Regions from separate parts of the Nonomuraea sp. NPDC049784 genome, predicted to be linked through region 2. Evidence: riboswitches for the same ligand, from Rfam matches in the RefSeq annotation. Region 2 holds a riboswitch; each other region holds the start of a gene.
The links. A riboswitch is a leader RNA that binds a small molecule or an ion and turns the genes downstream of it on or off. The one in region 2 is predicted to bind S-adenosylmethionine.

Region 1 (9,943 bases), on a different contig from region 2:
TTTCAGCGTCGTGGCCGGCGTCTTCGGCGCCGCTCTGGGACTGCTCATGGCCCGATGGGATGATCTCGTCTCACTGCTGCGGACGTCCTGAGGCGAGCCGGCCCCCGATGAGTTCAAGCAGCGCGGCGTGCGTCTCCCGGTCGGCCGCCACGACGAGTCCGCCCGCGCCGGTGTGCAGTGGCTGACCGTGGATGCCGGTGACCACGCATCCAGCGGCCTGGCACAGCGCGATCCCGCTGGCGAAGTGCACGCTGTCCCGCAGATGGCCGTCGGTGACGTACGCGGCCCGGCGACCGGCGGCGACCCACGCCACCGCCAGGGTGGTGGAGACGACGCGCGGGCGGAAGCGCTCGGCGAATCCCGGGTCGGCGAGCAGCGTGACAGCCCGGAAGCTCGGTTCGTTCGGGAACGGCGGATCGAGGTTGACGTCCACCAGTCGCGAACCGGACGACGGCGTGAGCCGCTCGTCCACGCCGTCGCGGCGGACGTACGCGTGAGCGCCATCCGTCCAGAACACCTCGCCGGCGAAGGGGTCGGCCGCGGCCGCCACCGTGATGTCGGAGCCCACGCGCAGGGCGACGTTCACCGCGACCAGCATGTTCCGTACGGCGTAGTTCAGCGTGCCGCACAGGGGATCGACCAGCCACATGCGCTCCGCACCGTCCCCACCCGTGCGTCCGCTCTCCTCGCCTGTCACGGCGTCGTCCGGCCGAGCGGTGCTAATGACGTCGAGGATGGCCTTTTCCGCTTCGACGTCCGCATCTGTGGCGAAGTCCCCCGCGGATTTCTCGAAGCGCGTCAGCGCCGCACCGTACTTGGCGCGCACGACGGCGGCTCCTGCTTGCGCCGCCGTCAGGGCCAGTTCCTCGTCCGTGATCGACATGTGCGCAGGATAGCGGCGGTGGAAGTCATGCCGCGTAGGCGTGTTTGGATGTTGGCGGAAAGGATGAAGTCGTGCTGCTGCCCGCGGATGGTCATGTTCACAGCGAATGGTCGTGGGATGCGCCGGACGGGTCGATGGAGCGGACATGCGCACGGGCGGTGGACATGGGCCTGCCCGCGGTCGCGTTCACCGAGCACGTCGACTTCACGGCCTGGATGGTCATCGCCGGCGAGCTCGATGATCATCCACATCTCACGGCATTCGTCACGTCGGACGGAACGCTGGCTCCGCCGGAGTTCAAGCTTGATGGGTACCTGGAGTGCCTGCAGCGCTGCCGCGATCAGTTCCCGGGTCTTCGCGTCATCAGCGGGGTAGAACTGGGCGAACCGCATTGGTACGGCGAGGAGGTCGCGAGGCTGCTCGACGCCGGGCAGTTCGACCGGGTGCTGGGTTCGCTGCATTGCCTGCCGGTGGGTCGGCAGTTCGCCGAGCCGCCGAACCTGTACCGTCGGCGACCGGCCGCCGAGGTGATCCGGGAATACCTGGCCGAGATACCCCGCCTGATCAAGAGCTCGGATACGTTCGGGGTGCTCGCCCACATCGACTACCCGCTCCGCTACTGGCCGGCGCAGGCCGGGCCGTTCGATCCGAACGCGTTCCAGGAAGAATTCCGCCATGCCCTGCGAGTGCTCGCCGACGGCGGCCGGGCCTTGGAGGTCAACACGCGTGGGCAGCTCTACCCGGAGATCGTTCGCTGGTGGCGTGACGAGGGCGGAGACGCGGTCTCCTTCGGAAGCGACGCCCACAGCCCGACGGGGATCGCGCACGGCTTCACCGCGGCGGCGGCCATGGTCGAGGCCCAGGGGTTCCGGCCCGGCCGTCATCCCCATGACTTCTGGGCACGCTCGGGCTGACCGTTGAAAACACTGCTCACCCAGCGCGGAGCCTGGACTCGTACACCTCGCGGGCCCGATCATGCAGATCCCGGTGTGCGGCGCGCTGCGCGGCCGAGCTGAACTTGCCGTCCGCCATGCTGGAGTCCAGCAGCAGCGTGGTCCGGAGCGGCGCGTCGTCCAGTACGGCCAGCGTCCGGGCCTCCAACCGGCACCCTTCGGGAGTCATGAGGTAGGCGCTGGTGTGCACCTCACCCACGTAGGGGATCAGCTCCTCACCCCACGTCACCCCGTGTTGGTCACGCAACCGACGGTACTCCTGCACGGATTCCTCCCTCAGAGCGTCGAAAGCAAGGCACGGATGTGCTTATCCCCAGAATCCTGTTGACGCCGTCCCGGTGGCGCGGGCAGGATCCTCTTCACCAAGATTCATCCAGAGGATCCGAGGGACCTGGCCCTGTGACGGTCCGGCAACCTGCCTGCGGGAAAGGTGCCAATGCCAGGAGCGATGAGGAGGCCTGATGAGCCTGCGGCTCGATGTTCCCGTGCTCCAAGGATCACTTGTCCGGCTGGAGCCGCTCACGATGGCGCATGCGCCGGATCTAGCGCGGGCCGTTGAGGAGGACCGTTCGTCGTACGCGTTCACGTTGGTGCCCCGGGCCGCCGAGGTGGCGGCTTACCTGGAGGCTCAGCTCGGTCGCGAGGGGCTGACGCCCTTCGCGCAGGTTCGCGTACGGGACGGGGCGGCGGTGGGGTGCACCGCGTTCTGGGATCCCAGGACGTGGCCGGAGCGGGACGGTCTGCGGGCCGTCGAGATCGGGTGGACGTGGCTGGCGGCGTCGGCTCAGGGCACGGGGATCAACGCCGAGGCGAAGCTCCTGCTCTTCACGTACGCGTTCGAGACGTTGGGGGTGGCCCGCGTCGACCTCAAGACGGATGCGCGCAACCAGCGGTCACGGCGGGCCATCGAGGGGGTCGGCGCGCGATTCGAGGGCGTGTTGCGCAACTGGTCGCCGTCGTGGGCGCCGGGTGAGGCGGGGAGGCTGCGGGACTCTGCCATGTTCTCCGTGGTCGCCGCGGACTGGCCGGGTGCCAAGGCGGGGCTGCGTGGCCGGCTCGGTGCCCAGCGGGTCTAGAGCGGGCCCGCTCCGTCCAGCAGGGATAGCCAGGTGCGGTCGGGGCACAGGCGGTTGATCTCCGACGGTAGCAGCCAGGCCGCGCTGGTGCTTTCCGAGCCCGCCGGTGGGTGGCTCGGCGGGCCCGGGTGGGGGAGACGCGCCCTGAACATCGTCATGTACGTCAGAGGCGGGTAACGGTAGTCGGCGGGGGCGGCGTCCAGGAGTTCGATGCGTTGCCAGGCGAAGAGGGACAGGGCGGAAGAGGGCAGGCGGAGGCCGGTTTCTTCATACAGCTCCCGGGCTGCGGCGTCGGTCGCCGTCTCGCCGGGTTCGAGGTGGCCGCCGGGGATGTCCCAGCCGCGGCCCTCCTTGTCCACGCAGGTCATGAGGGTTCTGCCGGTCTGGTCCGAGACGAAGGCGAACGCCGACGTGGTCTTGTCCAAGGGCGGGAGCGTCTGGGAGAGGATCACGTCGAGCCGGTGGCGCACGGGTATCCAGGGGACCGTCAGATGAGTCACCCATCAAGGGTCTCAGACGCCCTGGCGCATGGCGCGGTTGCCCAGATAGAGGCCGACCACGGCTATCGCGCAGGCGGCAGCGGTCCCGTAGAGGATCGGGGGGTTCGTCAGGTTGCCGGCGAAGAGGGCTCTCTGCGCGTCGACGATGTACGTGACGGGGTTGACGTACCCGAGCACCCGTAGCCAGGCCGGGGCCGTGTCCATGGGGAGCAGCACCCCAGAGAGGAGCAGCAGCGGGAAGAGGATCGACTGGCTGACGATGTAGAACAGCGTGCCGCTGGGCGCCGACTTGATGGCCAGGACGAACGAGAACGCGCCCAGGCCGACGCCGAACACGACCAGCTGGGCCAGGCCCGCCAGGATGCCGGCCAGGTGCAGGTCGAAGCCCAGAGGGAGAGCCAGGAGGATGATCAGGACGGCTTGCGCCAGGAGGACGACCATGGCCTTCATGGTGCGGCCCACCAGCATCGCCGTACGGTTCAGCGGGGTGACCAGCAGACGCTCCATGGATCCGCCGATCAGCTCGACCAGCAGCGTGTAACCGGCGGCCATGGGGCCCGTCAGGCACATCATGACCAGGATGCCCGGTACGAACCACTGCCACGACGACCCCACGGCCCCATCGAGCTGCGACCCGAACAGGAACAGGAACAGCAGCGGCTGACCCATCTCGAAGAGCAGGCTGACGGGCTCGCGCACGACCGGCTTGAACTCGCGGGAGAAAACGGTGGCGGTGTCACGCAGGAATGTCGTCATCGGTGAGGCTTCTCCCGGTAAGAGCGAGGAACACGTCGTCGAGGGTCGGACGGGCGGTCTCGGCGGTGGTGACCTTGATGCCGGAGCCGTCCAGGGTTCTGAGGTAGTCGGGGAGCGCGGCGGCCGCGTTGGGGACGCGAAGGCGCACGGTCGTGCCCTCGGCGGTGCCGCCGCCGACGCCGGCGGCCCTGCCCGCCTCCTCCTCCGTGCTGGTGGTGATCGCGATGTGGTCGCCGGCCAGGTCGTTCTTGAGCTGCTCGGCGGTGCCGTCCGCGATGATCCGGCCGTTGTCGATGATCACCACGCGTTCGGCCATGTTGTCGGCTTCCTCCAGGTAGTGGGTCGTCAAGAACAGCGTCGTCCCGTACGTCTCCCGCAGCCGGAGGATGTGCTGCCAGATCTCCGCGCGGCTCTTCGGATCGAGGCCGGTTGAGGGCTCGTCCAGGAAGAGCAGGCCGGGGCGGTGGATGAGGCCGAGCGCGATGTCCAGGCGACGGCGCTGGCCGCCCGAGAGCGTGCCGGGCCGCCGCCTGGCCAGCGGCCTGAGGTCGAGCAGGTCGAGCAGTTCGTCGGCGCGGGTGGCCGCCTGCCTGGTGGCGAGGCCGTAGCAGCGGCCCTGGGTGACGAGTTCCTCGCGGACGAGGAAGCTCTCTCCGGCGCTGTTGCGCTGGCCCACGTACCCGATGCGGGCGCGTACGCCCGCCGGGTCCTTCGCCACGTCACGGCCCGCCACCGTGGCGGTGCCCGAGGTGAGCGGCAGGAGGGTGGTGAGCATGCGCAGCGTGGTGGACTTGCCCGCGCCGTTCGGGCCGAGAAAGGCGACGAGCTGACCCGCCTCCACGTCCAGGTCGATGCCGCGTACGGCTTCCACCCTCTCCTTCTTGACTTTGAACACTCGGGTCAGTCCCCGGGCATGGATCATGGTCGCCCTCCTCCGGGCATGGCAAAGAAACCCCTGGTCGGGGGCGCGATTGAGGATCGAACCAAGTTTGTGCAGCCCAATTCCGGTTTGGCAAACGCGAACGTTGCTTTCATAAAGCCCGCCCACCTGCGGAAACACCGTCTTTCGCCGTTGCCTCTGACGGCGAATTTCAGCGGGCTGAGCTGCGGGTTTCCCGGTGCGCGGAAGTTTTTCCGCCGTTTCTGGCACGATGCTTGGTCGTGTGCCGACTGGTGGTGCTGGTGAACGGGTTGCCTGGGGCCGGGAAGACCACGGTCGCCCGGGCGCTGGGGCGAGCGCTCGGCTTGCCGGTCTTCAGCAAGGACGACCTCAAGGAGACGCTGGCCGACATGCTCGAACGGCCTTCCGGGGTGGGCGACCGGGAGTGGAGCAGGCGGCTTGGGGCGGCCGCGGGGGAGAGCATGTGGACGCTGCTGGCGAGCGCCGGGCGGGGCGCTGTGCTGGAAAGTCCGTGGCTGGCGCCGCTGCGGCCGACGGTGGTGGCCGGGCTCGCGCGGGCCGGCGTCGAGGCAGGGACGGAGGTGCGCGAGGTCTGGTGCGAGGTGGCGCCCGAGCTGGCCAGGCGCCGGTACGAGCGGCGGGTGCGGCATGCGATACACGGCGACGTGGAGCTCGGCGACGAGCGGTGGCGGGAGTGGGTGGCGGGGGCGCGGCCGCTTGGGCTCGGGGCGGTCTATTGCGTCGATACGTCGAAAGCAGTTGATATTTCGAGACTTGCGGCGTTGTGTGCTGTTCCGCAATGATCTCCCGCGTGAAACGTCTGTGGTTATTCGCGGTAATTGCCGCTTTAGGGATGGGCGGGGTCGCCGAAGCGGCCGATGGCGTTCCCGGGGTCGATGTCAGTAACTGGACGGGCGACGTCGACTGGGAAAGTGTGGCCTCAGGGGGCGGGAAGTTCGCGTTCGTCCAGGCCACCGAGGGGACGAACTACCGGAACCCACGTTTTGACGCCCAGTACGGCGGCGCCGCGGGCGCGGGGCTCATCCGGGGCGCATATCACTTTGCGCAACCACACGAATCCGATGGAGCGACTCAAGCCGACTATTTCCTCCAGAACGGCGGCAACTGGAGCAGCGACGGCCAAACGCTCCCGGGAGTGCTCGATATCGAGGACAACCCGTACAAGGACAAGAACGGCAAGAACAACTGCTACGGCCTGTCCACCGAGGACATGGTCACCTGGATCAAGGACTACACCAAGAAGTACCGTCAGGCGACCGGCCGCCACGCGATCATCTACACCACCACGAGCTGGTGGCAGACCTGCACGGGGAACTCCGACGCGTTCAAGTCCAACCTCCTCTGGATCGCCCGCTGGGGCGACGACCCCGGTGAGCTGCCGAAGAGCTGGAAGAAGCACACGTTCTGGCAGTCGGCGGAGAAGGGCACGCTGGCCGGCGGCCAGAACTCGTACAACGGCTCAGAGTCCCAGCTGAAGGAGCTGGCCAACCCTCCGGCCGAGGTGACGGTCTCGGGGGCGGCGAAGAGCAGGAAGACGTACACGGTGACCGTCTCGAACACGGGCCCGCACCCCGTCAAGGACGTCAAGGTGTCGGGGCGGACGTTCGGCGGGCAGCGCGTGGTGAAGGCGCCCGGGTGCAAGTTCAGCGGCACGGCGGTGCTCTGCCAGATCGGGGAGCTGGCGCGGGGGAAGAAGGTGACGTTCACGATCACCACCAAGCCGTCCCGGTCGAAGGGCACGGTCGGCATGAACGTCACGGTCGGGTCGGTGAAGCTCACCCTCAAGGCCAGGTAAAGCGGGATAAAGCGGCGTAAGGCAGGATGATTCCTGAAGCTATAGAAAGCTGTCGGGGGTCGGAATGAGGCGGTGGCGGGCGGCGGCCGGGGTGACGGTGCTGGTTCTGGTGGCCGCCACGGCCTCCGTGCCGCTCGGGCTGTACGTGGCGCCGAACATCGTGCGGATCGCGTACGAGGTCGAGCAGCGCGGGATCGTCTACTCATGGGGCGGCGGCCACGACGCGGAGCCGGGGCCGTCGGAAGGGACCTGCAGGGGTTATCAGGGGAAGATCAAGCCCTGCCCGGCCGCGTGGACGCGCGGGCTCGACTGCTCGGGGTTCGCGCGGTGGGTGTACGCACTGGCGCACGGATCTGACGTGCTGGGGCCGGGGAACACCAATGATCATGTACGGCGGATGCGCCGGGTCGCGGCGGCTATGCCAGGGGATCTGGTCTTCTTTGGGAAAATCACCAAAAAGGATGTCAAAACCCATCATGTGGGCATCTATCTCGGCGGCGGGAAGATGATGGACGCCCCTGAGACCGGTGCCGTGGTGCGCGTCGACGACATCGCGCGGAGGAAGGACTTCGCGGGCTTCTATCGGCTCTGAACCGATTTGGTATGCCTGTAACGCGTGTGGCGTGGCAAAAATTGAGAGACCCGGCGGATACTCTGTGCCGCTATGGAAAGGCGATGGGTCGGCCTTGACGGCTACGAGGTCGTGGGCTTGGTGCGCGACGGGCGGCAGGTGCTGCGGGTGCGCCGGCACGGGTGGGTGATCGCCGACTGCACCTCTGTCGCGGAGGTGGCCGGGCACGTCGACCTGGCGGATCTGTGCGAGATCATCGATCTGCCCTTGAGGTGGCCGGCTGAGGAGCGCGCGGAGGCCAGAACGAGTTCGCATCATCGGTGAGTGCCGTGTATGGTTACACCTGTCCGCAGCGCCGGACAGGCCCCTATAGCTCAGTCGGCAGAGCGTCTCCATGGTAAGGAGAAGGTCAACGGTTCGATTCCGTTTGGGGGCTCGCACACTGACCAGGATGAACGCCCGACCCGTAAGAACGCGGAGTCGGGCGTTTCTCGTTTGCGCGCGTTTATTTCGCGATGGCTCGCCCCAGATCGGTCCGGTCTCACGCGGGCTGTCTCGTCCGCGCCTCTGAGCTGGATGCCGTAGTTGGGGGCGCCCGAGGCCCAGGCCTTGGCGATGTTGGTCACCGGCCAGGACGACGCGTAGCCGGCTCCCCGGGGCAGGGCTCGGTCCAGGTATGGCCACGGCCGATGCGGTTGGTGCCGGCGGCGCGGGTGTGACGCTGGACGTGATGTCGTTCACCCCCTCTCCGTCCATGGCCGCACCCGCGCCGTCGGGCCCGCAGTCGGCGAAGTCGTCGCCGGGCGCCGGGAAGCCTCCCGTCGTGGCCTGCTCCTCGTATGGGCGCGCCGGCCGGACTGGGCAGGTGGTCGCCATGGCCCGCTCCGGGGCCGGCCGTGGACTTCGAGACTCATGGGCCCTGGTTGCGGCTCGGGCGGGTGTGCCGCGGGATCTCCCGCGTGTGCGGGCGCTTGGGGCTTCGCGCCCATCGCCGGTCGCTGCTACGCTGACCTTCGCTATGGCTTGAGGTGATCCGGGCCGTTCGGGGGTGGACGGCTCCGGCTGTTAATGGATTTCGGTTGTCGGGGGTTCCTGAGGCATACTGGGAGCACCCCACCCGTTCGGGCGAGTTACGAATGTGCTCGCTGCGTCGGGTATCCTCTACGGGGCCGGGGTCGTTACCGGCTCAAAGGCGGAGTAGCTCAGTCAGGCAGAGCAAACGGCTCATAATCGTTGTGTCGCCGGTTCAAGTCCGGCCTCCGCTACTGCCCATCCCCAGGTCGAACGGCCTGGGTACGGGCGTGTCCATGTCCCGAACGTAGAAAGGCACTCCCAAGTGGCTGCCACCGACGTTAGGCCGAAGATCACGCTGGCCTGCCAGGAGTGCAAGCACCGCAACTACATCACGCGGAAGAACCGGCGCAACGACCCGGATCGGCTTGAGCTGAAGAAGTACTGCCCCAACTGCCGCTGCCACCGCGCGCACCGCGAGACCCGCTAGGTCTCCGGGCAGGGCTTCTGCCCCGCTTGTCCTTCATATCGCACAACCGGCGTCCTACCGCAGGGCGCCGGTTCGTCGTGTCTCCACGGCCCTGCACCCGTCTCGCGGGCCCGGCCCAGCCCGGCTCGCGCCAAGGGGTTTGGTTCGTGCGTTCTCGCCGACCGGTCCGGTTTGTGTGCTGTCGCTGACTGGCTCGGTTCGTGCCTTCTCGCTGACTGACCCAAGCCTGTGGGCTCGCGCTGACTGGGCCGGCTCGCCTGTTCCTCGCCGCTCGCCGGTGTTGGGTGCTCGCTGGTGGCGGATGCCGGCTCTGTGCCGCGCCGTCGGTTTCGTGGAGTGTGTCTTTGGCGTCGTCTCGCTGTGTGTCCGTGGTGCCGGGTTGTCCCACCCAGGTGGTTAGCGGGCGCCGTAACGGCGGCCGACCACGTGGCGGTCAGCGAGCGTCACCCTGGAGGCCATCAACCACGTATGGCGGGTGGGGCCTTGTGGGCGCAGCCGTACGAGATGGGGGTTGGAAGCGAGTGCGGCGGGATGAGTTGGTGCGGCGAGAAGCGGCAAAGACAAGATAATCAGCGGCGACAGCCGAACCTTGTTCTGTTACCGTCGGCCTCAGCAGCGCTCGTTGGAGACATGCGAGGGAGCACTGATGGCCTTGAACCGTGACTTCGTGGGCCGGACCTATCCGCCCAGCGCGCCATACGAGGTCAGCCGGGTGAAGATCAGGGAATTCGCGGCCGCGATCGGTGACAACAACCCGCTCTACCGGGACAAGGAGGCCGCCCAGGCCGCCGGGTATCCCGATGTGATCGCGCCGCCGACGTTCCCCATCGTGTTCAGCCTGCAGAGCGGCGGCGAGGCGCTCGTCGATCCCGACCTCGGACTGAACTTCGCCATGGTGGTCCACGGCGAGCAGCGCTTCGAGTACGTGCGGCCGGTCTACGCCGGGGACCAGCTGGTCATGACGGCGACGATCACCGACATCCGCA
Region 2 (9,943 bases):
TTCTTCGCATCGAAGGTCGTTGAAAGGTTCATTTGGCCTGGAAAAGCAGAAGGCGCCCACTAGGGGCGCCTTCAACACTGTGATCTATGGCACTCAGCCGCCGGCGACTGCCGGGATGATAGAGATCTGAGTGCCCTCAGGTGCTGGAGTGTCGAGCCCGTCGACGAAACGGACATCCTCTTCCCCAACGTAAACGTTGACGAAACGCCGAATCTTGCCCGATTCATCCAGAATTCTCGCGCCGATCCCCGGGTAGTCGGAGTCGAGCTTGGCGAGGACGTCACGAAGAGTCGCGCCCTCGCCACTGACTTCCGCGTTGCCCCCGGTGTACGTGCGCAGAATGGTGGGAATCCGCACAGTAACGCTCATGGTTAAACTCGCCTTTCCTGGTTGTCAGACAGCCGCGCGGAACGCGTCGAGGGAGGGCCGGATCACGGCCGTGGGCTTGGCGTCGTCGCTGATCGCGTCGAGCGTCTTGAGTCCGTCGCCCGTGTTGAGCACCACGGTCTCGGCCTCGGGATCGAGCCGCCCACTCTCGGCCAGCTTCTTCAGCACACCCACGGTAACCCCGCCCGCGGTCTCGGCGAAGACGCCCTCGGTCGAGGCCAGGAGCTTGATCGCGGCCACGATCTCGGCGTCGGTGACGTCCTCGACGGCACCTCCGGTGCGCCGGGCGATGTCCAGCACGTAAGGCCCGTCAGCCGGGTTGCCGATGGCCAGCGACTTGGCGATGGTGTCGGGCTTGACCGGCTGCACGACGTCATGCCCGGCCTTGTACGCGGTGGAGACCGGCGAGCATCCGGCCGCCTGGGCTCCGAAGATCTTGTACGGCGTGTCCTCGACCAGGCCCAGCTGGACCAGCTCCCGGAAGCCCTTGTCAATCTTGGTGAGCTGCGAGCCCGAGGCGATGGGGATGACGATCTGCTCCGGCAGCCGCCACCCGAGCTGCTCGGCGATCTCGTACGCGAGCGTCTTGGAGCCCTCGGCGTAGTAGGGCCGCAGGTTGACGTTGACGAATCCCCACTTGTCGCCCAGCGGGTCGCCGATCAGTTCGGAGCAGAACCTGTTGACCTCGTCGTACGTGCCGTCAATGCCGATCAGCTTGCCGCCGAACACCCGGGCCATGGCGATCTTCGCCGTCTCGAGATTGGCCGGGATGAACACGCACGCCTCGAGCCCGGCCCGCGCCGCCGCGGCGGTGACCGCACCCGCGAGATTGCCGGTGGAGGAGCAGGAAAGCGTGTGGAAGCCGAAGTTACGCGCCGCCTCGACGGCGATCGCCACCACGCGGTCCTTGAATGAATGAGTGGGGTTGCCCGAGTCGTCCTTGACGTACAGGGACTTGAGGCCGAGTGCGCGCCCAAGGTTTCCGGCCTTGACCAGTTTGGTCCATCCCGGGTTCATGTTGGGTTTACTGGCGACGTCGACAGGAACGGGGAGCAACGACCGGTAACGCCAGATGTTGGCGGGACCCGACTCGATGTCCGCCCGGGTCACGGTGCCGAAGGAATAGGCCGCTTCGAGCGGCCCGAAACACTCCAGACACGCGAAGCTGGGACCGAGGGGGTAACGCGTACCGCATTCGCGGCAGGACAGACCGACAGCAGGACCAAAGTCAAGCGACATGAAGCGAGGCCTTCCCTCATCTTCGCCTGCGGCCACCTTGACCGCAGACCGGAATTGGCACCTTGTCCCGGTCGGCCTCGCCAGGTCGCGAGCCTCAAGCCGGGAGGGTTGCCGGGGCTTCGTAGGGCCGGTCCCTCCACCCCTCTGGATGAGCAATATTCAGTTGTTGAAATGGACTCTACCTGCCCAGGGGGCCGAAATGGCCACTCGTCTCAGAACGTGAGACGTGCCGTCTCAACGGTAGTCCTCACCCAGCACTCCCTGCACGTATTTGCGCGCCTGGTGAATGCGCGACTTGGCGGTGCCGAGCGGGATGCCGAGCTGCTCGGCCACCTCGCTGTAGTCGAGCTGGACGATGTCGCGCAGCACCAACGCCTGTGCCAGGTCGGGCTTGTCGGCCTCCAGCGCCTCCATGGCGTCGAGCAGGTCGAGCCGCGAGCCGGCGATCACGCTCACCCGCCGCACGTCGGGCTTCTGCATGGGCAGCTCGTCGGAGCTCTGCTCGGCCGCCCTGCGCTTGAGCGACCTGTACGTGGTGCGCGCGCAGTTGGCCGTCACGATGTGGAGCCAGGTGCTGAATCTCGCCCGGCCCTCGAACCGCCCGATGTTGCGCGCCACGGCCAGCAACGTGTCCTGCGAGGCCTCCTCGGCGTCCTGGTGGTAGGGCAGGATCCGGGCGCAGTGACGCATCACATCGGGCTCGATTCGCGCCAGAAGCTCGCCAAGTGCGCGATGATCTCCTGCAGCGGCGGAGCGGGCGAGTTCCTCGGTTAGCTCATCAAGCGCCATAGCTGGGATCCTATGGGCGAAGGGAGCGTAGATGAACAGCGTCCTGGTGGCCTCCAACAGAGGACCGGTCTCGTTCACCGTGTCCGACGACGGTGAGCTGACCATGAAGCGCGGTGGCGGCGGCCTGGTGTCAGGGCTGTCCGGGGTGGCCAAGAAAGAGGGCGTCCTGTGGGTGTGCGCGGCGCTGTCCGACGGCGACCGCAGTGCCGTTCGCCTGGCGCCCGGCGGCAGGATCGACCACGCCGGCTACGACACCGGCCCGCTGCGCATGCTCGACATCCCGCCCGCCGTCTTCCACCGGGCCTACAACGCCGTGGCCAACTCGACCCTGTGGTTCGTCAACCACCTGCTCTACGACATCCCCAACGCGCCCAACTTCGGCACGAGGTTCGAGCGCGAGTGGGAGTCCTACCGCGACTACAACGGAGCCTTCGCGCTGGCGCTGGCCGAGGAGGCCGGCCACGGCGCCCGCGTGATGGTGCAGGACTACCACCTGACGCTTACCCCGGCGATGCTCCGCGCCGAGCGGCCCGACCTGCGCATCGCCCACTTCAGCCACACCCCGTGGGCGCCGCCCGAATACTTCTCGCTGCTGCCCGACGAAGTGGTCGGAGAGGTCCTGGAGGGCATCCTGGGCGCCGATCACGCCGGGTTCCTCACCGACCGGTGGGCGCAGGCGTTCATGGACTGCTGTGAGGCGCTGCTGGGCGCGGAGGCCGACCGCGCCGGCCGCAGCGTCACCTACGAGGGCAGGACCACCCGCATCGGCGTCCACAGCCTGGGCGTGGACGGCGAGGCGCTGTGGGAGCGGGCCTGCGAGCCCGACGTCGAGTCGCACATGGCCGCGCTCAGGGAGCAGGTGGGCGACCGGCGGCTGATCGTCCGCATCGACCGCACCGAGCTGTCGAAGAACATCGTGCGCGGCCTGGTGGCCTACCGCGAGTTCCTCGACGCGCACCCCGAGTGGCACGGGAAGGTGGTGCATCTGGCCTTCGCGTACCCGAGCCGGCACGACCTGCCCGAATATCGCGAGTACACCGCGTCGGTGCAGCGCTGCGCCCAGGAGATCGAGGACGAGTACGCCACCGAGGACTGGGACCCACTGATCCTCAACGTCAACGACGACTACCCGCGCTCTCTGGCCGCGTACCGGATGGCCGACGTGCTGCTGGTCAACCCCATCCGCGACGGGATGAACCTGGTCGCCAAGGAGGGCCCGGTCCTGTCGCCGCGCTGCGCGCTGGTGCTCTCACGCGAGGCGGGTGCGGCGGCCGAGCTGGGCCCGCACGCCCTCGTGGTGAACCCGTACGACATCAGCGGCACGGCCGCCGCGCTGCACCAGGCGCTCGTCATGCCCGAGGACGAGCGCCGGATGCGCCGCGACAAGCTGCACGCGGCGGCCACCGCCCTGCCGCCGCAGAAGTGGCTCGCGGCCCAGCTCGACGCCCTCGCCGAGATCTAGGGCGGTTCTCAGCTCCAGTCGGCGTTCTCGAGCGTGTCCGCCAGCCCCGGCGTGTTCCACTGGTCGACGACCAGGATCTTGCTCTTCGGCAGGTACCACTCGCGCTGCGTGAAGCGGGCCAGCACCTTCGTGCTGGAGTAGCTGGCGCAGGTGGACTGCCACGCGTTGTAGGCGGCCTTGTGCCCCGCCCCGACCTGGCGCAGGCCCCTCGTGACCTTGGGGCCGATCCTTTCGCCCCACTTCTTGTTGACCGGGCAGGGCTGTACGTCGCTCGCCGTGTAGAACGGGTCCTTGCCGGTGTAGGGGCTGAACCACTCGCGGCCGTGCTTGATGTACTTGGGGCCGAAGACGTAGAAGGCGTCGCACTCGGGCGTGCCCCACCCCTGCGGCTTCGCGCACTTGCCGGTCACGATCTGGACCGCGTCGGTGCCCATGCCGTAGACCCGCCACTTGATGGGGATGTAGAGGGTCAGGCCGTTACGCAGCTTGAGAGCCTGACCGGGCGCGGCGTTCGCGGGCATGGAGACGGCGAGGAGGGTGGCAGCGGCCACGGCCGCGGCGGCGAGGTATCGCTTGGACATGCGCTCGACCCTAGGCAGCGAGACTTGCAAACCAATCACGAACGGCTGAAAGCCGACGCAAGTTCTTGCAGCAGCGCCACGACTCCGTCGGGCCCGTCCACCACGATGTCGGCCTGCTCCGCCAGGGCGGTGACCTCGGCGGAGCCGCTGCACACGGTCACGCCGGGCAGCCCGGAGGCGCGTACGGCCCCGAACGCGGCCAGGTCGCCCAGATCGTCGCCGACGAACATGACGGACCTGGCGGCCCGCTCGGCCAGGAACAGGCTGAGCGCCTGCCCCTTGTCCATGCCGGGCGGCCGCAGCTCCAGCACGAAACGCCCGGGCTCGACCACCAGGCCGTGCTTCTCGGCCAGCTTGGCCAGCGGCTCGCGCAGCCTGGCCAGCGCGCCCTCGGGGTCGGGACTGCGCCTGGTGTGCACGGCCACGGCCCGGCCCTTGTCCTCGACGACCACGCCCTCCAGGCCGAGCGCGTCGAGCAGCAGCGGCAGCTCCGCCTCGGCCCGGAGCACGCCCGGAGGGGGCGGGGGCCCGGAGATCCGGCCGTTCTCCCAGCGCTCGAAGCCGTAGTGCCCGAGCACGACCAGCCCGGGCACGTCGGCCAGGCCGGGCCCGAGCTCCAGAGCGGTGGCCGGCGGCCTGCCGGTCACAATGGCCACCGCCAGGACGTGGGCGCCCAGTTCGGCGAGCACCTCGGGGGCCTTCGGGTGGATCACGGCCTTGGCGGGGTCGGGCACGATCGGCGACAGGGTCCCGTCGAAATCGAGTCCGATCACGGCGCCGGCCGGATCCTTCAAGATCGCTTCCATTCCAGGGATGTTCCTCACGCGGCTGCCGTACCCAGCCGGTCAGGGACGCATGCCGAGCCTTCTGGCCGCACGGTCACGCTGGCGGGTGGATCGTAACCTGCGCAGCCTCTTGACCAGCATGGGATCGTGCTCGAGTGCCTCCGGCCTGTCGATCAACTCACCGAGCAACTGGTAATAGCGCGTGGCGGAGAACCCGAAGCTCTCCTTGATGGCGTGCTCCTTCGCACCCGCGTAGCGCCACCACTGGCGCTCGAAGGCGAGGAGTTCGATATCGCGTTCTGAGAGTGGTTGGCCGGACGGTTCCTGGGCAGCATTGTCACCGCTGAGCGGTGCTCCCATGGTGTCCTCCTCGAAAGGGCGTGGGCCGATGCGCGCAGGCGGCCCGTCCTCATCGTAATGTGCCGAGTGCGGCTGTTCACGGCGGATTGAGAGACGTACAGTCACGAAATGTGACCTCAGTCATCACACTCCTCACCGACTATGGGCTCGAAGACGGCTATGTGGCGGCGTGTCATGGAGTGATCGCCGGGATCGCCCCTGAGGCGCGGGTGATCGACGTGTGTCACCTGGTCCCCGCGGGAGACGTACGGCGTGGTGCGGCGATTCTCGCCCAGACCATCCCCTACCTCCCCCAGGGCATCCACATCGGCGCGGTCGATCCCAGCGCGGGCGGCGCCAGGCGCGCGGTGGCCGTCGAGGCGGGCGGCCGGGTGTTCATCGGCCCCGACAACGGGCTGCTGTCGTGGGCGGTGCGCGCCAGCGGCGGCGCCGAGGCCGCGTACGAGATCAGCAACGACGCGCACTTCCTGCGTCCGGTCTCCCCCACCTTCCACGGGCGCGACGTGTTCTCGCCGGTCGCGGGGCGGCTGTCCGCCGGGCTGCGAACTTCCGACCTGGGGCCCGAGGTGCCGGTCGGCCGGCTGGTCTCGTTGCCCGAGCCGACCTCGCTGCTGCGCGACGGCTCGGTGGAGGGCGAGGTGGTCTCGGTCGACCGCTACGGCAACACCCAGCTCTCGATCGCGGCCGGCGACCTGCAGGCGCTCGGCGTGCGGGTGGGCGACACGCTCGGGGTATGGCTGGGCCGGCGGCAGCTCGCGCTGCCGTACCGGGAGACGTTCGCGGCGGTGCCGCCCGGGGAGCTGGTGGCGTTCGCGGACTCGGCGGGACTGGTCGCGATCGCGGTCAATTCCGGTGACGCGGCGCAGCGGCTGGGGCTCCCACCTGGAGCGCATGTCCGACTTTCCCCTACCCCTTAGGTCGAACTTCGCAGATCGGAATTACTCCGCGTATCGGTCTGTTCACCAAATGACCTCCAGTCACGTGTCAGAATGCACGCGCGGGCATCCTCCCCTCCCGCTCGAGATCTCCCGCTCGAGGTCGACGTGTTCCAACTGTCCGTTGTGCTGCTCTCCATACTTTCCGTGATCTGGCCACTACCGGAGCCGCCCGTGTCAGAGCGCTGGCGCGCGTGGCCGGTGGCGCAGATCTTCCCCGAGACCGTGCCCGGCGTGAGCCCGTCGGGGGCACGGATCACGTACGTGCTTGCCGGGGTCGCGCCCGAAGCCCCCTGCCGGACGGCGTTCCAGCCCGCCGCCGTATTACGCGGCTGCCGCGTGGCCCTGCGCGCCACGTACGCCGACAGCACGCAGACGTTCGTCGCCACCGTGGGCATCGCCGTGCTCGACAGGGCCTGGTCAGGCTCTTCCCGCACGGGGCGGCCCGCGACCGTGCGGCCGGTGGCCTTTCCCGAGGGGCCCGCGGAGCGGTTCGGCGAGCGGCAGTACTTCACCGGGATGGTCGTCGGGTCCTACGAGCACTACATGGTGGCGACGGCCGCGGGATACGCCGACGGCAGACCGTACCAGCCGGGTGACCGCCTCGTGCCGCGGCTGCGCGACGCCGCGCGGCAGATCGCGACGGCGCTGCTCCGGGCGTTGACCCGATGAGCCGGCTCATCGTCCCCGCCCTGGTGGCCGCCCTGGTGGTCGGGGTGGCCCCGGCGAGCGCCTCCGACGACGTCGGCTTCGACCACGTGGGAGAGATGGCGCGGGCCGGGCAGTGGCAGCTCGCCGCGATGCGGCTGCCCGAGGCGTGGCGGTCGAGCAAGGGCGAGGGCGTGGTCGTGGCCGTGCTCGACACCGGCGTGAACGGCCGCCACCCCGACCTGCAGGGGGCCGTGATCCAGGGCCCCGACCTGACCGGCGCCGCCAAAGGGCTCTGGGGGCGGCACGGGACCGCCATGGCCAGCCTGATCGCCGGGCGCGGTCACGGCGACGAGCGCAGGGGCGGCGTCATCGGGGTGGCCCCCGCGGCCAAGGTGCTGTCCATCAGGGTCACGCTGGAGAACGGCGACCCGCTGCGTGTGCAGCAGCGCTCCGGCGGGCGCGACGCGCTGGCCAAGGGCATCCGGTACGCGGTCGACCACGGCGCCGACGTGATCAGCATGTCGCTGGGCGGCGGCAGCGGCGCCTGGGAGGGCTCAGCATCGGAGGAGGAGGCCGTCCAGTACGCGATCGCCAAGGGGGCGGTGCTGGTGGCCTCGTCGGGCAACGACGGCGAAACGGCCAACAGGATGAACTTCCCCGCCGCCTACCCCGGGGTGATCGCCGTGGGGGCGGTGGACCGATCGCTGCGCGTGGCGGGGTTCTCCAACCGCCAGGACTACCTCTCGGTGGTAGCCCCCGGTACGGAGATCGTCACGGCCGACGGGGACGACTCGTACGTGGTGAGCGACGGCACCAGCTCGGCGGCGGCCATGGTGGCGGGCATCGCGGCCCTGATCAAGGCGGCACATCCGGACATGTCGCCATACCACGTGCGGATGGCCATCGAGCTCGGCACCCGGAAACGGCCCGCGGACGGCCACAGCCCGGCCTACGGGCACGGGGTGGCCGACGCGCTGCTCGCCCTGCGGCAGGCCGACCGCCTGGACGTGCCCGCACCGCCCCCCGCCCGGCCGGGGCCGTACTTCGGCGATGGGCCACCGCCTGTTTCCAGGTGGCCGGTGGTGGCGGGCATGGTGATGCTGGTGGCGGCGATGTCGGCGCGCGTGATGGTGCGCCACCGCAAGCGCCGCAAGTGATCCACGAAGACGACCTTCCCAACCTAGCAAGCGCTTGTGCGATACTGCGGACTATGACGTTTGCGATCGAGGGCTGGTTCGCCATCGACGAAGACGGCGTCTTCCTCCTGGGCGCCAGGTGCGCCACCTGCGGGACGGTCTGCTTCCCACCCCGTAGCGGCCTCTGCCCCAATCCGCGCTGCGAGGAGACGTCGATGGAGGAGATCCGGCTTCCACGTCGCGGGAGGGTGTGGTCGTACACGAACGCCTGTTACCCGCCCCCGGCGCCCTACGTCGCGGCGGAGCCGTACGTGCCGGTGACGCTGGCCGCGGTGGAGCTCGACCAGGTGGGGATCGTGGTGCTCGGGCAGGTCAAGGGCCTCACGGCGGCGGAGCTCGAGGTGGGCATGGAGCTGGAGCTCACCTCGGGACCGCTGGCCGACGGGCCGCTGGTGTGGATGTGGGAGCGGGCCTCATGAGCGTGGTGGTGCTGGGCGTCGGGATGCATCCGTGGGGGAAGTGGGGCCGGCCCTTCCTGGAGTACGGGGTGGCGGCGGCCCGCGCGGCCCTGCGCGACGCGGGGGTGGCGTGGACCGATGTGGAGTTCGTGGTCGGGGCGGACACGATCAGGAACGGCTACCCGGGCTTCATCGCGGGAGCCTCGTACGCCCAGGCGCTGGGCTGGTCGGGTGCCAGGGTCGCGTCCTGCTACGCGGCCTGCGCCTCGGGCGCCCAGGCCGTGGACATCGCCCGCACGCGCATCCTGGCGGGCCTGTGCGACGTGGCGCTCGTGGTGGGAGCGGACTCGACTCCGAAGGGCTTCTTCAAGCCGGTCGGCGGGGACCGTCCGGACGACCCGGACTGGCAACGCTTCCGGCTGCTGGGCGCCACGAACCCCGCCTATTTCGCCCTTTACGCCCGCAGGCGCATGGCCCTGTACGGCTCGACCCCGGCCGACTTCGCCGCCGTCAAGGTCAAGAACTCGCTGGCCGGATCGCTCAACCCCATGGCCCGCTACCGCAAGCCCGTCACCGCCGAGGAGGTGCTGGCCTCCCCCATGGTCGCCGACCCGCTGCACCTCATGGACATCTGCGCCACCTCGGACGGAGGCGCGGCGGTGGTCCTGGCCTCCGAGTCCTACGCCCGGCGGCGGGGCCTGTCCGCCTCGGTACGCGTGGCCGCCGTGTCCACCGTCACCCCGACCTTCCCCAACACGATCCTGGAGCTGCCGAACTTCGCCAGCGACTCCAGCGCCGCCGTACCCGCCCCTGAGAGGCCCTTCAGAGCGGCGATCGCGCACGCGGCGTACGAAGAGGCGGGGGTCGGGCCGGAGGACGTCTCTCTGGCGGAGGTGTACGACCTTTCCACGGCACTGGAGCTGGACTGGATGGAGGACGTCGGTCTGTGCCCGCGCGGCGAGTCGGCCAAGCTCCTGCACGACGGGGAGACGGGCCTGGGCGGCCGGATCCCGGTCAACCCCTCGGGCGGATTGGCCTCCTTCGGCGAGGCGATCCCCGCCCAGGCGATCGCCCAGCTCTGCGAGCTCACCCTCCAGCTGCGGGGCGGGGCGGGGCCGCGCCAGATTGCGGACGCCCGCGTCGGCCTCGCCGTCAACCAG
Region 3 (9,943 bases), on a different contig from region 2:
GCTGGGCTATCCGCTGCTCATCGGGGCCTCGCGCAAGCGTTTCCTCGGGCGGCTGCTGGCCGATCCAGACGGCGCGCCCCGGCCGTTCAGCCGCAGTGACGACGCCACGCTGGCCGTGACCGCGCTGGCCGCGCACGCGGGCGCCTGGTGCGTACGCGTCCACCACGTGGCCCCCAACGCCGATGCCGTGCGCGTGGCCGCCGCATGGAAGAGAGCCGGAGCAGGCACATGAGCGTCGACACCGCCGCCATCGAGACGGTCAACCAGGAGTTCTACGCCGCGATCGAGAGCGGCGACCTCGACAAGATGACGGAGATCTGGGCCGAGGACTCGGGTGACGACCAGGTGAGCTGCGTTCACCCGGGCTGGACCCTGCTCAGCGGCCGGTCCGAGGTGCTGAGGTCGTGGGCCCTGATCATGGCCAACACCACCTACATCCAGTTCGTGCTGACCGACGTCAACACGAACGTGCTGGGCGACGTGGCCGTGCTGACCTGCGTCGAGAACATCCTCACCGCCGGCGACGAGGGCGAGGCCAGCTTCGCCGCGGGCAAGGTGGTGGCCAGCAACGTCTACATCCGCACCTCGCAGGGCTGGCGGCTGTGGATGCACCACGGCTCGCCGGTGCTCCAGGGGGACGACGACGAGGAGGAGGAAGGCGAGCTTGACCGCTGATCGCATCGCTCTCAAGGGCCTGCGGGCCAGAGGGAGGCACGGCGTGCTCGCTGCCGAGCGGGAGCTAGGGCAGGAGTTCGTGATCGACGCGACGCTGTTCCTCGACACCGCGCCGGCCGCGGCCGGCGACGATCTCACCAAGACCGTCCACTACGGAGAGCTGGCCGAGGCGCTGGTCAAGGTCGTGGAGGGCGAGCCGGTCGCGTTGATCGAGACGCTCGCGCAGCGGCTGGCCGACGTGTGCCTGGCCGACGCGCTGGTGAGCAAGGTTGAGGTGAGTGTGCACAAACCGGCGGCGCCCATCCCGCTGCCGTTCGACGACGTGGTCGTGACCATCGAGCGGAGCCGCGTATGAAAGTCGTCCTGGCTCTGGGCAGCAACCTGGGGCCCCGGTTCCAGACGTTGCAGGGCGCCGTGGACACCTTGTTCGACGCCCCGGGGCTGGAGTTCGTCAGAGCTTCCCCCGTCTACGAGACCGATCCCGTCGGCGGTCCTCCCGGGCAGAAGCCGTACCTCAACGCGATCGTGATCGCCGAGACCACGCTGGCGCCGCGCACGCTGCTGGAACGGGCACAGGGCGTGGAGAACGCCTTCGGCCGGGTGCGCGCCGAGCGCTGGGGGCCGCGTACGCTCGACGTCGACCTGATCGTGGTGGGTGACACCGTCTGCGACGAGCCGGAGCTGACGCTGCCGCATCCCCTCGCTCACGAGCGCGCGTTCGTGCTCGTGCCCTGGGTGAAGGCAGACCCCGACGGCGTGCTGCCCGGGCGCGGCCGGGTGGCGGAGCTGCTGGAGGGCATCGACCAGCAAGGGGTACGCCTGCGCGAGGACCTGAATCTGCAGAGGCCGGATTGAAGCCCACCCACCCTGGCCGCCTGGTCGGCATCGTCATCGTCGTCGCGCTGATCGCGTGGGGGGTGGTCAGACCGGTCTATTCCGACCTGCCCCTCATGCCGTGGACCGCGATCCCCACGGTGCTGCTGCTGGCCATCGGCGAGGGCTTCAGCGCGTGGACGACCAAGGCGAGGATCGCCAGGAAACCGGGCACCAAGCCGGTGGAGCCCCTGTCGGTGGCCAGGCTGGCCGCGCTGGCGAAGGCGTCGGCGTACGCGGGGGCGGTGTTCGGGGGGTTGTTCGCCGGGTTCGCTCTCTACACGGTGCAGATCTTCGACAGAGAGACGCCGCGATCGGAGTTCTTCGTCGCGACGGGGTCGTTCCTGGCCTGCGTGGCGCTGATCTGCGCCGCCCTCTACCTGGAGCACGCCTGCCGCATCCCGAAGGACTCGGACGAGCAGAAGCCGGACTAGGACAGATCCTCGACGGCCGGCCGCGTCGTGCTCGCGCGCAGCCGGTCGTTCCATGTCTCGCGCTGCAACAGGCGCAGCGCCCGGCGGATCACGTCGCTCGGCCGCTCGCCTTCCCGCAGAGCGTTACGGATGATCCGCTCGTCTTCGGGGTTGGCGCGGAACTCGATGTCAACCATGGTCAGAGCCTATTGACCGGCCGATTCCCTTGCCCTGCTTTTGGGCGACCTCAGCTGTGCGGCGGCCGAACAGGTATATGACCGGGGTGGTGCAGATCAGCGGTCCTATGATCGCGATCGGGCGCTCCAGCCACCACTTCAGGTCAGGTGGGATCTCAGTGCCCAGGCTGCCGAAAAGCCACCACGACAGCCCCAGCGCGATGGCCATCCCGGTCGTGTGGAAGAGGAAGAGCGGCAGCGCGTACCGATTGATGAAGCCGTTCACCCGCCGCCAGCCGGGCCGCTCCAGCACGCGCTCCATCGACGGCCGCAGCACCTCCACCAGCCCGATCTGGAACAGCAGCAGGGCGACGATCACGAACGTGGGCGGCGCCATGTTCGACCACTTGTCGCCCGGCACGCCCACCATCGAGCCCGGGTAAATGCCGGAGTAGACCAGGCCGAACAGGGCGAACAGCCCCGTCCAGAGCACCGCGACGTCGTAGCGCCTGGGCAGGATGACGATGCGGTCGTAGAAGAAGCCGGCCTGGTGGGCGAGCCCCCAGATGAGGATCATGTTGAGCCAGCCGACCCAGTCGACCCCGTACCGGAAGCGCACCACGTCCACCACCAGCGACGCGCCGCCGAGCCAGATCAGCGTCAGCACGTCGTAGCGGCGGTGCAGCCAGAGCGCCACCGGCAGCAGCGCGATCAGCACGAGATAGACGCCTAGGAACCAGAGCGGGCTGAGCACCAGCAGCACGACCCGCCACATCCAGTCCACGTGGAACGTGAACGTCACGATCGCTCCGATGGCGATCCACACCCCGGACAGGAACAGGGCGGGTAAAGCCAGCGCGCGGATGCGCCGCCAGACGAACGAGCCGATGCCGGCGCCGCGGGCCTGGGCCCGCTCCCAGGACAGCAGGTGCACGTGGCCGCCGACGTAGAAGAACAGCGGCAGCACCTGCAGCAGCCAGGTCAGGATCCACAGTCCGGAGGTGAAGCCCAGCGGGCTGGTGGGCTCGGGGCCGTCCGGCTTCCACTCCAGGATGGTGAACGCCCAGTGCCAGACCACTACGACGCACAGGCTCAGGGCGCGGAGCCAGTCAACGTATTTGTCGCGCTCGGCCTTCACTTGTCGATGTCACCCACGACGAAGAACATCGAGCCCAGGATGGCCACCATGTCGGCGACCAGGTGGCCGGGCAACATCTCCCGCAGCACCTGGACGTTGCTGTACGAGGCCGAGCGCAGCTTGAGCCGCCACGGGGTCTTGTCGCCCTTGGAGACCAGGTAGTAGCCGTTGATGCCGAGGGGATTCTCGGTCCACGCGTACGTGTGCCCCTCGGGCACCTTGAGCACCTTCGGCAGGCGCTGGTTGATCGGCCCGGGCGGCAGCGAGCGCAGGTGCTCGACGCAGGCGTCGGCCAGGTCGAGCGAGACCTTGAGCTGGTCGAACAGCACCTCGAACCGGGATCGGCAGTCGCCCGCGTGCCGCGTGACGACCTTCACGGGCAGCTCGCGGTAGGCGAGGTACGGGTCGTCGCGGCGCAGGTCGAAGTCCACCCCGGAGGCCCTGGCGATGGGGCCGCTGACGCCGTACTGCATGATCTGCTCGCGGGAGAGCACGCCGACGCCCTTGGTGCGGGCGATGAAGATCTCGTTGTGCAGGATGAGGTCCTCGATGTCGGGCACCCGGCGGCGGGTCTCCGCGACCGCCTCCGACACCCGGTCGAGCCAGCCGAGCGGCAGGTCCTCCTTGAGGCCCCCGACCCGGTTGAACATGTAGTGCATGCGCCCGCCGGAGATCTCCTCCATGACCGCCTGGATGCGCTCGCGCTCGTTGAAGGAGTAGAACAGCGGCGTGATCGCGCCCAGCTCCAGGGGGTAGGAGCCGAGGAACATCAGGTGGTTGAGCACCCGGTTGAGCTCGGCCAGCAGCGTTCGCGCCCACACGGCCCTGACCGGGGGCTCCATGCCGAGCAGGCGCTCGGCGGCGATCACCACGCCCAGCTCGTTGGCGAAGCCCGACAGCCAGTCGTGCCTGTTGGCCAGCATGATGATCTGACGGTAGTCGCGGACCTCGAACAGCTTCTCCGCGCCCCTGTGCATGTAGCCGATGATCGGCTCGGCGGCGGTGATGCGCTCGCCGTCGAGCGTCAGCCGGAGCCTGAGCACCCCGTGGGTCGACGGGTGCTGCGGACCGATGTTGAGGATCATGTCCTCGGTGGCCAGCTCTTTCGCGCCCGCACCGATTCCGACCACACGTTCCGTCATATGGCCATGCTGCCACCGCACCGGTGGGTGATCCAGCCGGGGGGAGGGTCAAGGAATCGTATGGAAACGCATCCCTAAGCCGGACATGGGGAGAAAGACCGGAATGGGGGGAGAAAACACCATGAAGAGAGCTGTGTTCGATGTCGCGGCCCTGATCGCGCGAGTGGTGACCGGCGTAATCTTCCTGGCTCACGGTTTGCAGAAGGGGTCGAGCGGTCTCCCAGCCGTGGGACAGGCATTCAGGGGGATCGGGATCCCGATGCCCGAGCTCACCTCGGCGTACGCGACCATCGTGGAGACCGTCGGCGGCCTCTTCCTGATCCTCGGCCTGCTGGTGCGGCTGGTGGGGCTGCTGTTGCTGCTCGACATGCTGGCCGCGATCGTGTTCGTGCACGTCGGCCACGGTGTGCTGGCCATCACCGGCGGCTGGGAGCTGCCCGGCGCGCTCGGGGCGCTGGGCCTGCTGTTCCTGGCGCTCGGTGGTGGGCGGATCGGGCTCGACGGCCTGTTCGGCGCGATGTTCCGCAGGCGTGGGGAACGCCGGGCCGCCGAGGAGGAACTCGCCGCGTACGCTCCGGGCGCGCGCCCTCCGGAGCCGTCGAACGTCACGACCATGACCGGCGGGCCCACGACGCCCATGGCGTCCAAGGAACCGGCGGAGGCGCCACGCGTGCCCAGGCAGCCCAGCGAGCGCCGGGCAGGCATGATCAACGACGACGACATGAGAGACATCGACGCCCTGGTCTCCGACGAGCCGCCGCCGCACCGCAAGCCGCCGAACAGGGAATGAGGCTCAGCGGGCGACGAGATCCCGCAGCGCCCCGATCAGCCGGTCGACGTGCTCCTCCGTGGTGCCGATGCCGATCGAGGCCCGCACCGCGGAGGCGGTGCCGTCCTCGCAACCCCCATCGGTTTCGTTGAGCAGGTGCCGCACGAACGGGTGCGCGCAGAACTTGCCGTCGCGCACCCCGATGCCGTACTCGCTGGAGAGCACCTCGGCCACCTCGCGGGCCGAGTAGCCGTCCACCGTGAACGACACGATGCCGACGCGCGGGTGATCATCGCCCCACAGTGACAGCTCACGCACGCCCTCGATCGAGGCCAGCCCGGAGCGCAGCCGGGCGATCAGCCGCTCCTCCTCCCGCACCACCGCGGTCCAGCCGGTGGCCGTGAGCGCGTCGCAGGCCGCGGCCAGCGCGATGGCGCCCAGCACGTTGGGGGTGCCCGCCTCGTGCCGCGGCTCGGGGTCGTCATGCCACTCGGTCTCGTCCCCGACGGAACGCACCGCGCCACCGCCCTTGAGGTACGGCTCACCTTCCGAGAGCCAGTCCCGCCGCCCGACCAGCACCCCGGCGCCGAACGGCGCGTACAGCTTGTGCCCGGAGAAGGCCACGTAGTCCAGGTCGAGCGCGGTCAGGTTGAGCCGCCGATGCGGTACGAGCTGGGCGGCGTCCACCAGGATGCGGGCCCCGTGCCGGTGCGCGATGTGGGCCAGGGCGGCGATGGGCCAGAGCTCGCCGGTGACGTTCGAGGCGGCGGTGACCACGAGCAGCTTGGGCCCGTCGATCGCGGCCAGCGCCTCGTCGGCGGCGCGGACGGCCTCGCCGGGGAAGGCGGGCGGCGCCAGCCGTACGGACTTCTTCCAGGGGAGGAGCGAGGCGTGGTGCTCGGTGTCGAAGACCACGGTGGTCGTGCCGGCGGGCAGGCAGCCGGCCAGGAGGTTCGTGGCGTCGGTGGTGTTGCGGGTGAAGATCACGGCGTCGTCCGGGCGGGCGCCGACGAACGCCCTGACCGTGTGGCGGGCCTGCTCGTAGCGGGCGGTGGTCAGCTGGGAGGCGTAGCCCGCGCCCCGGTGGACGCTGGAGTAGGCCGGGAGCGCGGCGGTGACGGCGGCGCTGACCGGCTCGAGACAGGGCGCGCTGGCGGCGTAGTCGAGGTTGGCGTAGCCGACGAGCCTTCCGCCCTTGACGGGCACCTCGAGATCGGCCCCGAGCACGGCGGGAATCGGCCTGCTCGTGACGGCGGGAGCCGCCTCAACGGCCTGGGCGGGGACAGAGCTGAAGATCGTCAGCGTGGACACGGCACATCTCCCTCAGGGTCTTCGGACCCCTGGAAGCAGCCACGGAGCCCGCGCTTGCCCGCCACACCTCGTGACGGACCAGGTCTTCACCCGGGGCACCCCGCCGCGGACGCGAGGGTTGCCGGCCAGCAAGCCGGGGCTTAGTGCTGGCACTCATGACCTACGACGGGAACTATAACTGAAACCCCACCTTCAATCGCAAGTCGGTGAACTTCTGCGCCGCGTGGCTCGTTGCTACCGGAAACCCCGCTCACGTGTCATGGAGGTGCGCAGATGTTGGACTGGGTGACCGACCCGCAGATCTGGATCGGCTTCTTCACCCTTGTCGCCCTGGAGATCGTCCTGGGGATCGACAACATCATCTTCATCTCCATCCTGGCCGGGAAACTACCCCCTGAACAGCGCGACAGAGCCCGTGTGCTGGGCCTGGGCGCGGCCCTGGTCAGCCGTCTGCTCCTGCTGCTCGCCCTGTCGTGGGTGGTGCGGCTCACCGAGCCGCTGTTCGCCGTCTTCGGCCACGACATATCGGGACGCGACCTGATCCTGCTGCTCGGAGGCCTGTTCCTGCTGGGCAAGAGCGTCACCGAGATCGGCCACAGCATGGACGCCCCCGCGGGCGGGGACGGCAAGAAGGCGGCCGTCACCTCCTTCACCTCGGTGATCCTGCAGATCATGGTGCTGGACGTCGTGTTCTCGCTCGACTCCGTCATCACCGCCGTCGGCATGGTGGACCAGCTCGGCGTGATGATCGCGGCGGTCGTGGTGGCCGTGCTGGTGATGCTGTTCGCCTCAGGGCCGATCAGCAGGTTCGTGGACCGGCACCCGAGCATCAAGATGCTGGCGCTGTCGTTCCTGGTGCTGATCGGCGTGGTGCTCATCGCTGAGGGCTTCGGCCAGCACATCCCCAAGGGCTACATCTACTTCGCGATGGCGTTCTCGCTCGTCGTCGAGCTGCTGAACATCCGGATGCGCAGCAAGCGCGCCGACAAGAAGCAGGATGGTTCCGCTCCTACTATGAAATAGTGCGCTTTGACCCTTGGGATCCGGATTTCGTGGCCCACCCGTACCGCGTGTACGACGAGCTGAGGCGCGAGTCGCCCGTCAGCTACTTCGAGCCGACGAACCAGTGGCTGATCTCGCGCCACGCCGACGTGAACGCCCTGCTCAGGGACCGCCGCCTCGGCAGGTCCTACCTGCACGTGGCCACCCACGAGGAGTTCGGCAAGCCGCCTGAGCCGGAGTTCCACGAGCCGTTCTGGCGGGTGATCAGGGCGGGCATGCTCGACGTGGAGCCGCCGGTGCACACCAGGCTGCGCCGGCTGGTCTCGAAGGCGTTCACGCCGCGCATGGTCGACTCCCTGCGGCCCCGGGTGCGCGCCATCGCCGAGGGCCTGGTGGACGCGTTCGTGGAGAAGGGCGGCGGCGACCTGATCGCCGAGGTGGCCGAGCCGCTCCCGGTGACGGTGATCGCGGAGATGCTCGGCATACCCGAGCAGGACCGCCACCTGCTGCGCCCCTGGTCGGCGGACATCTGCGGCATGTACGAGCTCAACCCGGCGCTCGACGCCCAGCACGCGGCCGTACGCGCGGCGTCGGACTTCGCCGGCTACCTCAAGACCCTCGCCGCGGAGCGCCGCCGGACCCCGGGTGACGACCTGATCAGCGCGCTGGCGCAGATCGACGAGCTGACCGAGGACGAGCTGGTCGGCACGTGCGTGCTGCTGCTCAACGCCGGCCACGAGGCCACCGTGAACGTGACGGGCAACGGCTGGTGGGCCCTGTTCAGGAACCCCTCCGAGCTGGCACGGCTGCGCGAGGACCGTTCGCTGCTGCCCACGGCCGTCGAGGAGTTGATGCGCTGGGACACGCCGCTGCAGATGTTCGAGCGCTGGGTGCTGGAGGACATCGAGGTGCACGGCGTGGGGATCCCGCGCGGGTCGGAGGTGGCGTTGCTGTTCGGGTCGGCCAACCGCGACCCGGCGGTTTTCGACGAGCCAAACCGGCTCGACGTGGGCCGCGCGGACAATCCGCACATCTCCTTCGGGGCCGGCATCCACTTCTGCCTCGGGGCGCCGCTGGCCCGTATCGAGCTCATGGAGTCGTTCGGCGCCCTGTTGGCCCGGGCGGGCAAGCTGGAGCTGCGGCAGGAGCCGGCCTGGAAGCCCGGTTACATCATGCGAGGGCTGCAAGCCCTGGAGATCAGCGTCGCTGGCTGAGCCAACCGAAGCGGCCAAGGCCCCTCGGATCGATCAGCTCGCCCTCCTCTGAGGCCCTGGCCAGGGCCCGGACGTAGGCCCGCGGATCGGCGTGGGCCAGGTCGATGGGGGGCCGGGTGCCGGTGATCCCCAACGCCCTCAGCACGTCACGCTGTGTGGACAAGGTTGTGGATATCGCGCCGGCCCGGCGCCCTGCCTCCGCACACGCGTCGAGCGCCACGTGAGCCGTGATATCGCAGGTCCCGTCGGGGATGGGGGCAACGACCGAGCCGTCGCGGTAACCGGTCAACGTGCCACAGAGCGGCCGGTTATCCACAGCATGTGCATAATCAACGGCAATCGCCCGGCCGTGGTTGAGGCGTGCCAGGACAGAGGCCCATGCCTCGTCGCGGGGGCGGCCGATCTCCGCGCGCGCGCCCACGCGGGGCAGCGGCCACCACCGGTCGAGCCAGGCGCGGTCGGCGGGCCGCAGCGGGCCGCCGAGGCGCTCCTCGCCCGTATGGACGTTCACCATGATGAGGCGCGGTCCGTCGGCGGTCTGCTCCGCCACGTCGAGCGGCACGTTGTCGAGCCACTCGTTGGCGATGGCCAGGCCGGTGATGCCGGTGGGCACGCTCCGCCGCCAGGCGATGCGCTCGGGCAGGCCCTCGGGCCTGGGGGAGAGGTCGACGGCCATGACGCGGAGCCGGTCGCGCAGCGCGGGCTTGGCGGCGGCGAGCACCTGGGCGACCAGCGTGCCTTCGCCCGCGCCGATGTCGACCAGGTCGAGCACGTCAGGGCCGCAGAGCTCGGCGTCCACCTCCGCCAGCAGCGCCAGCACCGCGTCGGCGAACGCCGCCGAGGCGCTGACCGAAGTGCGGAAGTGGCCCGAGGGGCGTTCGCGGAGGTAGAAGCCCTCCTCGCCGTACAGCGCACGCTCCGTCGCGGCGCGCCAGGTGAGCCACATGCCTGGACTATCTCATGGCTTCCGCCTGACACGCATCGTTATCAAACGACTACTCATTGTCGCCGACTTGCGGTAGCTTTACCCTTTGTCATCGAGTGATCGCGTTCCGCCAACCCTCAATGGGCCGAGCCGATCGCTTCCGAGCAAGCATCCAGCGGCCCAGGTCGCGCAACCGAGAGGAACCCTCGTGCTGAAGAAGCTCATGGTCGTCACAGGAGCCGTCGCCATGCTGTCGCTCGCGGCCCCGGCTCACGCGGACATCACCAGCGGCGACGGCAGCGTGC

Region 1: it holds a riboswitch for S-adenosylmethionine, as region 2 does, so the genes downstream of both, AB0J09_RS25530 (GNAT family protein) here and thrC (threonine synthase) in region 2, are expected to answer to the same signal.
Region 3: it holds a riboswitch for S-adenosylmethionine, as region 2 does, so the genes downstream of both, AB0J09_RS00665 (aminotransferase class V-fold PLP-dependent enzyme) here and thrC (threonine synthase) in region 2, are expected to answer to the same signal.

Annotation. Positions count from the first base shown of each region.
Region 1 is NZ_JBFAMX010000130.1:2,807-12,749, reverse strand. Features, by position in the region: gene AB0J09_RS25550 (MauE/DoxX family redox-associated membrane protein) at 1-91, shown strand, start outside; gene AB0J09_RS25545 (inositol monophosphatase family protein) at 71-883, opposite strand; gene AB0J09_RS25540 (PHP domain-containing protein) at 955-1,797, shown strand; gene AB0J09_RS25535 (hypothetical protein) at 1,814-2,101, opposite strand; SAM riboswitch class I at 2,203-2,291, shown strand; gene AB0J09_RS25530 (GNAT family protein) at 2,298-2,912, shown strand; gene AB0J09_RS25525 (NUDIX domain-containing protein) at 2,909-3,412, opposite strand; gene AB0J09_RS25520 (ABC transporter permease) at 3,425-4,168, opposite strand; gene AB0J09_RS25515 (ATP-binding cassette domain-containing protein) at 4,149-5,090, opposite strand; gene AB0J09_RS25510 (AAA family ATPase) at 5,330-5,872, shown strand; gene AB0J09_RS25505 (GH25 family lysozyme) at 5,923-6,885, shown strand; gene AB0J09_RS25500 (NlpC/P60 family protein) at 6,950-7,477, shown strand; gene AB0J09_RS25495 (transposase) at 7,550-7,780, shown strand; tRNA gene AB0J09_RS25490 (tRNA-Thr) at 7,820-7,892, shown strand; tRNA gene AB0J09_RS25485 (tRNA-Met) at 8,648-8,721, shown strand; gene rpmG (50S ribosomal protein L33) at 8,793-8,957, shown strand; gene AB0J09_RS25475 (MaoC family dehydratase N-terminal domain-containing protein) at 9,604-9,943, shown strand, end outside.
Region 2 is NZ_JBFAMX010000030.1:574-10,516, forward strand. Features, by position in the region: gene AB0J09_RS10340 (MoaD/ThiS family protein) at 94-369, opposite strand; gene thrC (threonine synthase) at 394-1,626, opposite strand; SAM riboswitch class I at 1,640-1,781, opposite strand; gene AB0J09_RS10350 (RNA polymerase sigma factor) at 1,861-2,415, opposite strand; gene AB0J09_RS10355 (trehalose-6-phosphate synthase) at 2,447-3,877, shown strand; gene AB0J09_RS10360 (hypothetical protein) at 3,886-4,458, opposite strand; gene otsB (trehalose-phosphatase) at 4,494-5,264, opposite strand; gene AB0J09_RS10370 (DUF3263 domain-containing protein) at 5,304-5,603, opposite strand; gene AB0J09_RS10375 (SAM-dependent chlorinase/fluorinase) at 5,714-6,520, shown strand; gene AB0J09_RS10380 (hypothetical protein) at 6,713-7,210, shown strand; gene AB0J09_RS10385 (S8 family serine peptidase) at 7,207-8,346, shown strand; gene AB0J09_RS10390 (OB-fold domain-containing protein) at 8,400-8,804, shown strand; gene AB0J09_RS10395 (lipid-transfer protein) at 8,801-9,943, shown strand, end outside.
Region 3 is NZ_JBFAMX010000002.1:8,077-18,019, reverse strand. Features, by position in the region: gene folP (dihydropteroate synthase) at 1-232, shown strand, start outside; gene AB0J09_RS00705 (nuclear transport factor 2 family protein) at 229-675, shown strand; gene folB (dihydroneopterin aldolase) at 665-1,030, shown strand; gene folK (2-amino-4-hydroxy-6-hydroxymethyldihydropteridine diphosphokinase) at 1,027-1,530, shown strand; gene AB0J09_RS00690 (DUF3180 domain-containing protein) at 1,527-1,982, shown strand; gene AB0J09_RS00685 (hypothetical protein) at 1,979-2,158, opposite strand; gene AB0J09_RS00680 (acyltransferase) at 2,151-3,275, opposite strand; gene AB0J09_RS00675 (NADH-quinone oxidoreductase subunit D) at 3,272-4,417, opposite strand; gene AB0J09_RS00670 (DoxX family protein) at 4,539-5,207, shown strand; gene AB0J09_RS00665 (aminotransferase class V-fold PLP-dependent enzyme) at 5,211-6,422, opposite strand; SAM riboswitch class IV at 6,543-6,658, opposite strand; gene AB0J09_RS00660 (TerC family protein) at 6,771-7,520, shown strand; gene AB0J09_RS00655 (cytochrome P450) at 7,520-8,713, shown strand; gene AB0J09_RS00650 (SAM-dependent methyltransferase) at 8,697-9,659, opposite strand; gene AB0J09_RS00645 (chaplin family protein) at 9,847-9,943, shown strand, end outside.